Regions from separate parts of the Lysinibacillus sp. JNUCC-52 genome, predicted to be linked through region 1. Evidence: a T-box and tRNA genes for the amino acid it is inferred to sense, from the RefSeq annotation. Region 1 holds a T-box; the other regions hold tRNA genes.
The links. A T-box is a leader RNA that pairs with one kind of tRNA and senses whether it is charged. The one in region 1 lies ahead of trpS (tryptophan--tRNA ligase), so its partner is inferred to be a tRNA-Trp.
Positions count from the first base shown of each region.

Region 2: it has a tRNA-Trp gene. The T-box ahead of trpS (tryptophan--tRNA ligase) is inferred to sense a tRNA for this amino acid. The anticodon was not compared.
Region 3: it has a tRNA-Trp gene. The T-box ahead of trpS (tryptophan--tRNA ligase) is inferred to sense a tRNA for this amino acid. The anticodon was not compared.

Region 1 covers NZ_CP065546.1:1,982,331-1,985,508, forward strand. The annotation lists gene mecA (adaptor protein MecA) at 1-70, opposite strand, end outside; gene spxA (transcriptional regulator SpxA) at 509-904, opposite strand; T-box leader at 1,397-1,628, shown strand; gene trpS (tryptophan--tRNA ligase) at 1,692-2,681, shown strand; gene JNUCC52_RS10100 (immunity protein CdiI family protein) at 2,697-3,011, shown strand; gene JNUCC52_RS10105 (YuzI family membrane protein) at 2,989-3,178, opposite strand, start outside.
Region 2 covers NZ_CP065546.1:3,476,643-3,479,820, forward strand. The annotation lists rRNA gene JNUCC52_RS17120 (23S ribosomal RNA) at 1-390, shown strand, start outside; rRNA gene rrf (5S ribosomal RNA) at 507-622, shown strand; tRNA gene JNUCC52_RS17130 (tRNA-Asn) at 641-717, shown strand; tRNA gene JNUCC52_RS17135 (tRNA-Ser) at 723-814, shown strand; tRNA gene JNUCC52_RS17140 (tRNA-Glu) at 838-912, shown strand; tRNA gene JNUCC52_RS17145 (tRNA-Val) at 933-1,008, shown strand; tRNA gene JNUCC52_RS17150 (tRNA-Met) at 1,034-1,108, shown strand; tRNA gene JNUCC52_RS17155 (tRNA-Asp) at 1,115-1,190, shown strand; tRNA gene JNUCC52_RS17160 (tRNA-Phe) at 1,210-1,282, shown strand; tRNA gene JNUCC52_RS17165 (tRNA-Thr) at 1,293-1,368, shown strand; tRNA gene JNUCC52_RS17170 (tRNA-Tyr) at 1,378-1,461, shown strand; tRNA gene JNUCC52_RS17175 (tRNA-Trp) at 1,475-1,548, shown strand; tRNA gene JNUCC52_RS17180 (tRNA-His) at 1,561-1,636, shown strand; tRNA gene JNUCC52_RS17185 (tRNA-His) at 1,679-1,754, shown strand; tRNA gene JNUCC52_RS17190 (tRNA-Gln) at 1,759-1,833, shown strand; tRNA gene JNUCC52_RS17195 (tRNA-Gly) at 1,839-1,913, shown strand; tRNA gene JNUCC52_RS17200 (tRNA-Cys) at 1,921-1,994, shown strand; tRNA gene JNUCC52_RS17205 (tRNA-Leu) at 2,046-2,126, shown strand; gene JNUCC52_RS17210 (hypothetical protein) at 2,286-2,471, shown strand; gene JNUCC52_RS17215 (VOC family protein) at 2,473-2,823, shown strand; gene JNUCC52_RS17220 (S-layer homology domain-containing protein) at 3,037-3,178, shown strand, end outside.
Region 3 covers NZ_CP065546.1:2,530,506-2,533,683, forward strand. The annotation lists tRNA gene JNUCC52_RS12475 (tRNA-Glu) at 1-63, opposite strand, end outside; tRNA gene JNUCC52_RS12480 (tRNA-Asn) at 65-141, opposite strand; tRNA gene JNUCC52_RS12485 (tRNA-Ile) at 154-227, opposite strand; tRNA gene JNUCC52_RS12490 (tRNA-Gly) at 232-305, opposite strand; tRNA gene JNUCC52_RS12495 (tRNA-Phe) at 309-384, opposite strand; tRNA gene JNUCC52_RS12500 (tRNA-Ser) at 397-489, opposite strand; tRNA gene JNUCC52_RS12505 (tRNA-Ala) at 501-576, opposite strand; tRNA gene JNUCC52_RS12510 (tRNA-Pro) at 590-666, opposite strand; tRNA gene JNUCC52_RS12515 (tRNA-Arg) at 690-766, opposite strand; tRNA gene JNUCC52_RS12520 (tRNA-Leu) at 782-870, opposite strand; tRNA gene JNUCC52_RS12525 (tRNA-Gly) at 876-950, opposite strand; tRNA gene JNUCC52_RS12530 (tRNA-Leu) at 1,004-1,088, opposite strand; tRNA gene JNUCC52_RS12535 (tRNA-Lys) at 1,097-1,169, opposite strand; tRNA gene JNUCC52_RS12540 (tRNA-Gln) at 1,191-1,265, opposite strand; tRNA gene JNUCC52_RS12545 (tRNA-His) at 1,278-1,353, opposite strand; tRNA gene JNUCC52_RS12550 (tRNA-Trp) at 1,391-1,464, opposite strand; tRNA gene JNUCC52_RS12555 (tRNA-Tyr) at 1,477-1,560, opposite strand; tRNA gene JNUCC52_RS12560 (tRNA-Thr) at 1,570-1,642, opposite strand; tRNA gene JNUCC52_RS12565 (tRNA-Asp) at 1,655-1,727, opposite strand; tRNA gene JNUCC52_RS12570 (tRNA-Met) at 1,734-1,808, opposite strand; tRNA gene JNUCC52_RS12575 (tRNA-Val) at 1,834-1,909, opposite strand; rRNA gene rrf (5S ribosomal RNA) at 1,923-2,038, opposite strand; rRNA gene JNUCC52_RS12585 (23S ribosomal RNA) at 2,108-3,178, opposite strand, start outside.

The DNA of each region.
Region 1 (3,178 bases):
CGCGATCCTCTATATCATTGTACGTAATAAAGAGCTTGAGTGTATTTTCATTTACACGTTCGATGTCCACTAGACCTCATCTCCCTTCACTGTCATTTGTCGAAAAACAGTATTATTCCATTAGTATGCTTTGATTCATTGTTTTTAACCTTCATACTCCCTTGTTTTTCAACCTTTGACCACACCACAGAAAAGTCATCGAGCAACTGTAATCATAAATTTTTTGTTCACAGTTGTCTCTAATTCTATTGTATGCTGTTCTTTCATAAAATGAAAAGGATATACACCATTTCAAAGAAGATATTTGAATTATTGAAATTGTAGTAAACTATTTTGATTAAATCAAGTTTAACATACTTTTAGGGAAATATATGACTTTTACCTATTAATTATTAGTTTTGTTTGAAGGTTTTTACATAAGTAAAACATAAAAAAATAGATGTCACAACATGCATGCTTCTGCATTTGTAACACCTAATACATTTAATCTATGCAATATAGGAGGATTTTAGTTCACCATGCGCTGTGCTTCTTGTAATTGATAAGCCCGAACCTTACGTGGTAAAAATCTTCGAATTTCATCTTCATTATAGCCTACTTGCAAGCGTTTCTCATCCAAAATTATTGGTCGTCGTAATAATCCTGGATATTCTTGAATTAGTTCATATAAGCGTTGTAACGGTAAGCTTTCAACATCTACATTTAATTTTTGAAATATTTTAGATCGAGTTGAAATGATTTCATCTGTTCCATCCTCCGTCATGCGTAAAATTTCTTTAATTTCACTAATGCTTAACGGTTCAGAAAAAATATTACGTTCTGTATATGGAATTTCATGCTCCTCTAACCATGCTTTCGCTTTACGACAAGACGTACAACTTGGTGATGTAAATAAAGTAACTATCATACTGACACATCCTTTCTCTTTGTTTTCGTTATCTATAGACCATTTTGTTAAATTAGAATTAATGTAATGTAAAACTACAGTTCCATTATACAGCACTCAGCTGTATTTGAATATAGTTCCAAGGAAAAAAAGAATGCATAGTAAATGACTTTGTTACAAAATATTCTGTCTTTTAATACTACCTTAAAGTGTCTAATTCCTTTGTATGTCCTACGAACTAATAATAATATTCCCATAAGCACGTCATTTTAAACATGAATATACGGAAACTAGTTGTTCTCAATTAAAAAATACAAACGAGAATAATGTCACTTAGACGTGTACAATCATGACGCAGCTTTCAAACTGCAGGTTGCTTTTTTTGACAAAACAAAAAAAGTTCAGTCTAAAGACTGAATTTGCAGACTTGCATTTAGATAAGTCTTTATACTATAATGTGGTGCAATAAGAAAAGCGCATTTGCGCTAAACATCTACATTTATAATGTAGTTAAAAACGCTGACGAAGAGTAGTACATATGCAATATACATGTATAGAGAGTCTGTGGTTGCTGGAAACAGATCATGTATGCATTTGGAATGGACTTCCGAGTTAGCTTTGTGAACGTACAAGTATATACTTGATACCTATTAGCAAAGCTCGTCTCTTCACGTTACGAAGCTAAGAGGCCTTTTTGGCAAGCAGGGTGGTACCGCGGATTCGAACATCATTCGTCCCTTCATTAGTTATTTCTAATGAGGACGCATGATGTTTTTTTATTTTCGAAACCGAGGAGGAACTTATTATGACAACAATTTTTTCAGGCGTACAGCCAACAGGTATTGTGACATTAGGAAATTATCTTGGTGCATTCAAGCAATTCCCAGCATTGCAGGAAGAAGGCAATGCTATATATTGTATCGTTGACCAACATGCTATTACGGTTGCTCAAGATCCAAAAGAGTTACGTCAAAACATTCGTAACTTAGCTGCTACTTATATCGCTACTGGTATTGACCCTCAAAAGTCTACATTATTCATTCAATCAGAAGTGCCTGCCCATGCTCAAGCTGGATGGATGCTACAATGTGTTGCTTCTATCGGTGAGCTAGAGCGTATGACACAATTCAAAGATAAATCTCATGGTAAAGAAACTGTTTCTGCAGCTCTTTTAACATATCCACCATTAATGGCTGCTGACATTTTATTATATAACACGAATATTGTTCCTGTAGGGGACGATCAAAAGCAACATATTGAGCTAACACGTGATCTTGCTGAGCGCTTTAATAAACGCTACGGTGACGTTTTAACTATCCCTGAAATTCAATTACCAAAAGCTGGAGCTCGTATTAAATCATTACAAGAGCCGACGAAAAAAATGAGCAAGTCCGACCCAAATACAAAAGCAACGATTAAACTTTTAGATACAGCAAAAGATATTGAGAAAAAAATCAAATCAGCCGTAACGGACTCAGATGGTATTGTAGCATTTGATGTTGAAAATAAACCAGGCGTTTCGAATTTACTAACGATTGAATCTGCTATTTCGGGTGTATCAATTGATGATTTAGTGAAAAAATATGAAGGTATCGGTTATGGCGGCTTTAAACAAAGTGTAGCTACAGCAGTTATCGACCACCTTACACCAATCCAAGAAAGATTTTATAACCTTGTAGAGTCTTCTGAATTAGATATCATTTTAGATGAAGGTGCAGAAAAGGCAAATGCTATTGCTAGCGCAACTTTAAAGCGTATGGAACAAGCTATGGGCTTAGGCCGCACACGTCGCTAAGAAAGGAATTAGCACATGTACTGTGAACATTGTAATAAACCAATCAAAGCGCTTTTGTTAGAAAGTGACTTTGGTGCTGATCCATTATGGTGTGGTCATTGTCGTACCAATTTAGAATTAGAACAACTTCCGTTAGAAGAGGCATTACAAGATGAGTTGACAACATGGATGTGTAAGTTTGGTGAATGGATTGATCTTGAAACAGATTCATTTATTGAAGGTATGGAATATTTAGCGAAAAATCATGATGTGCAAGGTGAAGACTTGGCCCAAAAAGTGGCAGTAGCATTAGCGATACCCGTTACATTTATACCTTATCTTTCAAATTAGCTGTTCGATCAACACCAAAATCAAGCACAACACTACAAAGTACAATACAGGCTCCAATTGCTATATAAAATTCTGTCGTATGCACAATAAATTTAAAGACAACCGACCAGGAATATCCAAGTGTCCTGTAATTTAAATATAAAATTAAATTGCCAATAGAAAGTATC
Region 2 (3,178 bases), 1.5 Mb from region 1:
CTCATCGCATCCTGGGGCTGTAGTCGGTCCCAAGGGTTGGGCTGTTCGCCCATTAAAGCGGTACGCGAGCTGGGTTCAGAACGTCGTGAGACAGTTCGGTCCCTATCCGTCGTGGGCGTAGGAAATTTGAGAGGAGCTGTCCTTAGTACGAGAGGACCGGGATGGACACACCGCTGGTGTACCAGTTGTCTTGCCAAAGGCATCGCTGGGTAGCTATGTGTGGACGGGATAAGTGCTGAAAGCATCTAAGCATGAAGCCCCCCTCAAGATGAGATTTCCCATTACGCAAGTAAGTAAGATCCCTCAAAGACGATGAGGTAGATAGGTTCGAGGTGGAAGTGTGGTGACACATGGAGCTGACGAATACTAATCGATCGAGGACTTAACCAAAAAAGTTTGTAACATTCAATGAACCGTTTATCCAGTTTTGAAAGAATAAAAAAGTATTTCTTAGATACTTGTAATTATAATACTATATGTTATAATAGGTAATGTCTTTCAAATAGTCTAGTGATGATGGCAAAGAGGTCACACCCGTTCCCATACCGAACACGGAAGTTAAGCTCTTTAGCGCCGATGGTAGTTGGGGGCTTCCCCCTGTGAGAGTAGGACGTCGCTAGGCTATACATAATAAAATCATTCCGAAGTAGCTCAGTTGGTAGTAGCACCTGACTGTTAATCAGGTTGTCGCAGGTTCGAGTCCTGCCTTCGGAGCCATTCTTGGAGAGTTGTCCGAGTGGCCGAAGGAGCACGATTGGAAATCGTGTAGGCGGTTAACACTGTCTCAAGGGTTCAAATCCCTTACTCTCCGCCAGCACTTACGATTCCAATTAGTAAGGCCCCTTGGTCAAGCGGTTAAGACACCGCCCTTTCACGGCGGTAACACGGGTTCGAATCCCGTAGGGGTCACCATTTATAACGAATACCCAGATGGAGGATTAGCTCAGCTGGGAGAGCATCTGCCTTACAAGCAGAGGGTCGGCGGTTCGAGCCCGTCATCCTCCACCATTTTATAAAATTAAATTAGTATTGTCGCGGGGTGGAGCAGTGGTAGCTCGTCGGGCTCATAACCCGAAGGTCACAGGTTCAAATCCTGTCTCCGCAACCAAATAAAGGTCCCGTGGTGTAGCGGTTAACATGCCTGCCTGTCACGCAGGAGATCGCCGGTTCGATCCCGGTCGGGACCGCCATTTTTCAAATAATAAATATGGGTCAGTAGCTCAGTTGGTAGAGCATTAGATTGAAGCTCTAAGTGTCGGCGGTTCGATTCCGTCCTGACCCATCGTTTTTTTGCCGGTTTAGCTCAGCAGGTAGAGCAACTGACTTGTAATCAGTAGGTCGTGGGTTCGATTCCTATAGCCGGCACCATGTTTTCCTGGAGGGGTAGCGAAGTGGCTAAACGCGGCGGACTGTAAATCCGCTCCTTAGGGTTCGGCGGTTCGAATCCGTCCCCCTCCACCAGTTTTTATTTAATAGGGGCATAGTTCAACGGTAGAATAGAGGTCTCCAAAACCTTTGGTGTGGGTTCGATTCCTACTGCCCCTGCCAATTAATTTTATGGCGGTTGTGGCGAAGTGGTTAACGCACCGGATTGTGGTTCCGGCATTCGTGGGTTCGATTCCCATCAGTCGCCCCATTAATATAAAATTAAAATTAAAATTAAAACTATAAAGCAATGGCGATTGTGGCGAAGTGGTTAACGCACCGGATTGTGGTTCCGGCATTCGTGGGTTCGATTCCCATCAGTCGCCCCATTGTTGGGGTATAGCCAAGCGGTAAGGCAACGGATTTTGATTCCGTCATGCCCTGGTTCGAATCCAGGTACCCCAGCCATTTATGCGGAAGTAGTTCAGTGGTAGAACACCACCTTGCCAAGGTGGGGGTCGCGAGTTCGAACCTCGTCTTCCGCTCCAATAATATGGCGGCATAGCCAAGTGGTAAGGCACAGGTCTGCAACACCTTTATCACCGGTTCAAATCCGGTTGCCGCCTCCATATTTTTTTCTTAATCGGATACTCCGATTTTTTTTATCTCTAAAGTATTATGCCGGTGTGGCGGAATTGGCAGACGCGCACGACTCAAAATCGTGTTCCTTTGGAGTGTCGGTTCGACCCCGACCACCGGTATCCAAAGTGAATTTAAAAGACTTCAACAACTTTGTTGAGGTCTTTTTTGTTTTTAAATAATGGCAGATTACAAGCGCAAAGTAATAGGTATTTGATATAATAAAGTTTGTATATTCAGAATTATTATATTTTTAGATGTTAGGTTTGGAGGTAATACTTATGAAAAATAAACTATTATCATTTTTACTACTCTTAGCAGCTATTTTTTTATTTCTAGATGCCTTTACAAATATATTTAGCGATTATGCAATGGTTAAAAAAATAGTTGCTATCGTGCTTATTTGTTTAGCAGGTACTTTCATCTATTTTTCTTTAATTTTTACAAGTGAAAAAAGGGGGAGATGAATTGGGTCGAGTAATAGGGTTTGAACTAAATAGTCAAGATCCTGAAAAAGCAGCGAATTTTTATTCTAAAGTTTTTGCATGGGAAATTGCGGAGCCTCGTTGGGATTACTGGGCTGTCACAACAGGTGCCAGCGAGCAAAATGGTATTGACGGTGGAATTGGTAAAGGTCCAAGCGATTATCCACATGGAGTACGTGTGCAAATTGAAGTAGATTCGATTGATGACTCTATTGCGAAAGCTATGGAGAATGGGGCTACTATTGTCCGAGAAAAAATGGAATTTAATGATTTTTTTCTTGCCTATTTAGTAGACCCTACTGGACTAGGTTTTGGTTTAATTCAAAATAAGTAAAATGAATAAGCTTTAACGCCTCTGCAAAGTTGCAGGGGGTTTTTTATTTTACAAGAGTTATGAAGTCTATTAGAAGTGTAAGCGTATTTTGAAACGGGTATGGAATGATTAGTGTTAATTGCAAGAAAACTATTAAAAATATCTTTTTAGTTAATATTTATTTTACTTGATGAATAGGATAACAAGGATGGGAGTAAATATAGGGGGAATAGCATGAAGAAAATAAGTAGGATCTTAATTGTAGTTGTGATTTTTGGGTTATTACAGATTCAGCCAGTATACGCAGCTAGTTTTAAAGATGTGTCATCTGATAATACGTTAAGTACCGAAATAGATTACTTAGTTGAGCGGGGGA
Region 3 (3,178 bases), 550 kb from region 1:
CGGGATTCGAACCCGTGTTACCGCCGTGAAAGGGCGGTGTCTTAACCGCTTGACCAAGGGGCCATGGCTCCGAAGGCAGGACTCGAACCTGCGACAACCTGATTAACAGTCAGGTGCTACTACCAACTGAGCTACTTCGGAATAATTTTTTAATGGGCCTAAATGGACTCGAACCATCGACCTCACGCTTATCAGGCGTGCGCTCTAACCAGCTGAGCTATAGGCCCTCTTTGGAGCGGGTGATGAGAATCGAACTCACGACATCAGCTTGGAAGGCTGAGGTTTTACCATTAAACTACACCCGCATATGGTGGGTCAGGACGGAATCGAACCGCCGACACTTAGAGCTTCAATCTAATGCTCTACCAACTGAGCTACTGACCCGAAAAAAGAAAATGGAGGAGGTAGAGGGATTCGAACCCCCGCGCGGTGTTACCCGCCTGTCGGTTTTCAAGACCGATCCCTTCAGCCAGACTTGGGTATACCTCCGGAAATAAATATGGTGGAGCCTAGCGGGATCGAACCGCTGACCTCCTGCGTGCAAGGCAGGCGCTCTCCCAGCTGAGCTAAGGCCCCAAATTTTAAAAGATGGTCGGAATGACAGGATTCGAACCTACGACCCCTTGGTCCCAAACCAAGTGCTCTACCAAGCTGAGCTACATTCCGTTACTGTCTATCTTATCTTTTTATGGCGCGCCCGGCAGGAGTCGAACCCACAACCTTCTGATCCGTAGTCAGACGCTCTATCCAATTGAGCTACGGGCGCTTAATATTTAAAAAATGGTGCCGAGGGCCGGAATCGAACCGGCACGGTAGTCACCTACCGCAGGATTTTAAGTCCTGTGCGTCTGCCAGTTCCGCCACCCCGGCACATTTGGAGCGGAAGACGAGGTTCGAACTCGCGACCCCCACCTTGGCAAGGTGGTGTTCTACCACTGAACTACTTCCGCATGTGCATAAGATTATTTATCCTGGCAATTATGTAATTTGTAAATAAAATAAATGGTGCGGGTGAAGGGAGTCGAACCCCCACGCCTTGCGGCGCTAGATCCTAAGTCTAGTGCGTCTGCCAATTCCGCCACACCCGCAAATATGATGAGCCATGAAGGACTCGAACCTTCGACCCTCTGATTAAAAGTCAGATGCTCTACCAACTGAGCTAATGGCTCATATTATTAATAAATGAAAAATGGCTGGGGTACTAGGATTCGAACCTAGGCATGACGGAATCAAAATCCGTTGCCTTACCGCTTGGCTATACCCCAATATTAATTATATGGGGCGACTGATGGGAATCGAACCCACGAATGTCGGAACCACAATCCGATGCGTTAACCACTTCGCCACAACCGCCATATGAACTATAACAGTAGTTTAATCTAAAAAAATTTGGCAGGGGCAGTAGGAATCGAACCCACACCAAAGGTTTTGGAGACCTCTATTCTACCGTTGAACTATGCCCCTAAAATAAAAAACTGGTGGAGGGGGACGGATTCGAACCGCCGAACCCTAAGGAGCGGATTTACAGTCCGCCGCGTTTAGCCACTTCGCTACCCCTCCAAGGGCTGATGCCGGCGATAGGAGTCGAACCCACGACCTACTGATTACAAGTCAGTTGCTCTACCAACTGAGCTACACCGGCAAATAAAAAAGACGGTCCCGACCGGGATCGAACCGGCGATCTCCTGCGTGACAGGCAGGCATGTTAACCGCTACACCACGGGACCATAATTTGGTTGCGGAGACAGGATTTGAACCTGTGACCTTCGGGTTATGAGCCCGACGAGCTACCACTGCTCCACCCCGCGACAATATAATACTTTGATATTAAAATGGTGGAGGATGACGGGCTCGAACCGCCGACCCTCTGCTTGTAAGGCAGATGCTCTCCCAGCTGAGCTAATCCTCCACATAAAAAACAAGCGAAGCGACGTCCTACTCTCACAGGGGGAAGCCCCCAACTACCATCGGCGCTAAAGAGCTTAACTTCCGTGTTCGGTATGGGAACGGGTGTGACCTCTTTGCCATCATCACTTCACTTATTCAGTTGAAAGAACTTATTCTCTCAAAACTGGATAAACGTTTCATTGAATGTTTCAAACTTTTTTTGGTTAAGTCCTCGATCGATTAGTATTCGTCAGCTCCATGTGTCACCACACTTCCACCTCGAACCTATCTACCTCATCGTCTTTGAGGGATCTTACTTACTTGCGTAATGGGAAATCTCATCTTGAGGGGGGCTTCATGCTTAGATGCTTTCAGCACTTATCCCGTCCACACATAGCTACCCAGCGATGCCTTTGGCAAGACAACTGGTACACCAGCGGTGTGTCCATCCCGGTCCTCTCGTACTAAGGACAGCTCCTCTCAAATTTCCTACGCCCACGACGGATAGGGACCGAACTGTCTCACGACGTTCTGAACCCAGCTCGCGTACCGCTTTAATGGGCGAACAGCCCAACCCTTGGGACCGACTACAGCCCCAGGATGCGATGAGCCGACATCGAGGTGCCAAACCTCCCCGTCGATGTGGACTCTTGGGGGAGATAAGCCTGTTATCCCCGGGGTAGCTTTTATCCGTTGAGCGATGGCCCTTCCATGCGGAACCACCGGATCACTAAGCCCGTCTTTCGACCCTGCTCGACTTGTAGGTCTCGCAGTCAAGCTCCCTTGTGCCTTTACACTCTACGAATGATTTCCAACCATTCTGAGGGAACCTTTGGGCGCCTCCGTTACCTTTTAGGAGGCGACCGCCCCAGTCAAACTGTCCGCCTGACACTGTCTCCTGCCCCGCTAAGGGGCATGGGTTAGAATTTCAATACAACCAGGGTAGTATCCCACCGACGCCTCCTTCGAAGCTGGCGCTCCGAGATCTCTGGCTCCTACCTATCCTGTACAAGTTGTACCAAAATTCAATATCAGGCTACAGTAAAGCTCCACGGGGTCTTTCCGTCCTGTCGCGGGTAACCTGCATCTTCACAGGTACTATAATTTCACCGAGTCTCTCGTTGAGACAGTGCCCAGATCGTTACGCCTTTCGTGCGGGTCGGAACTTACCCGACAAGGAATTTCGCTACCTTAGGACCGTTATAGTTACGGCCGCCGTTTACTGGGGCTTCAATTCGCAGCTTCGCTTGCGCTAACCACTCCTCTTAACCTTCCAGCACCGGGCAGGCGT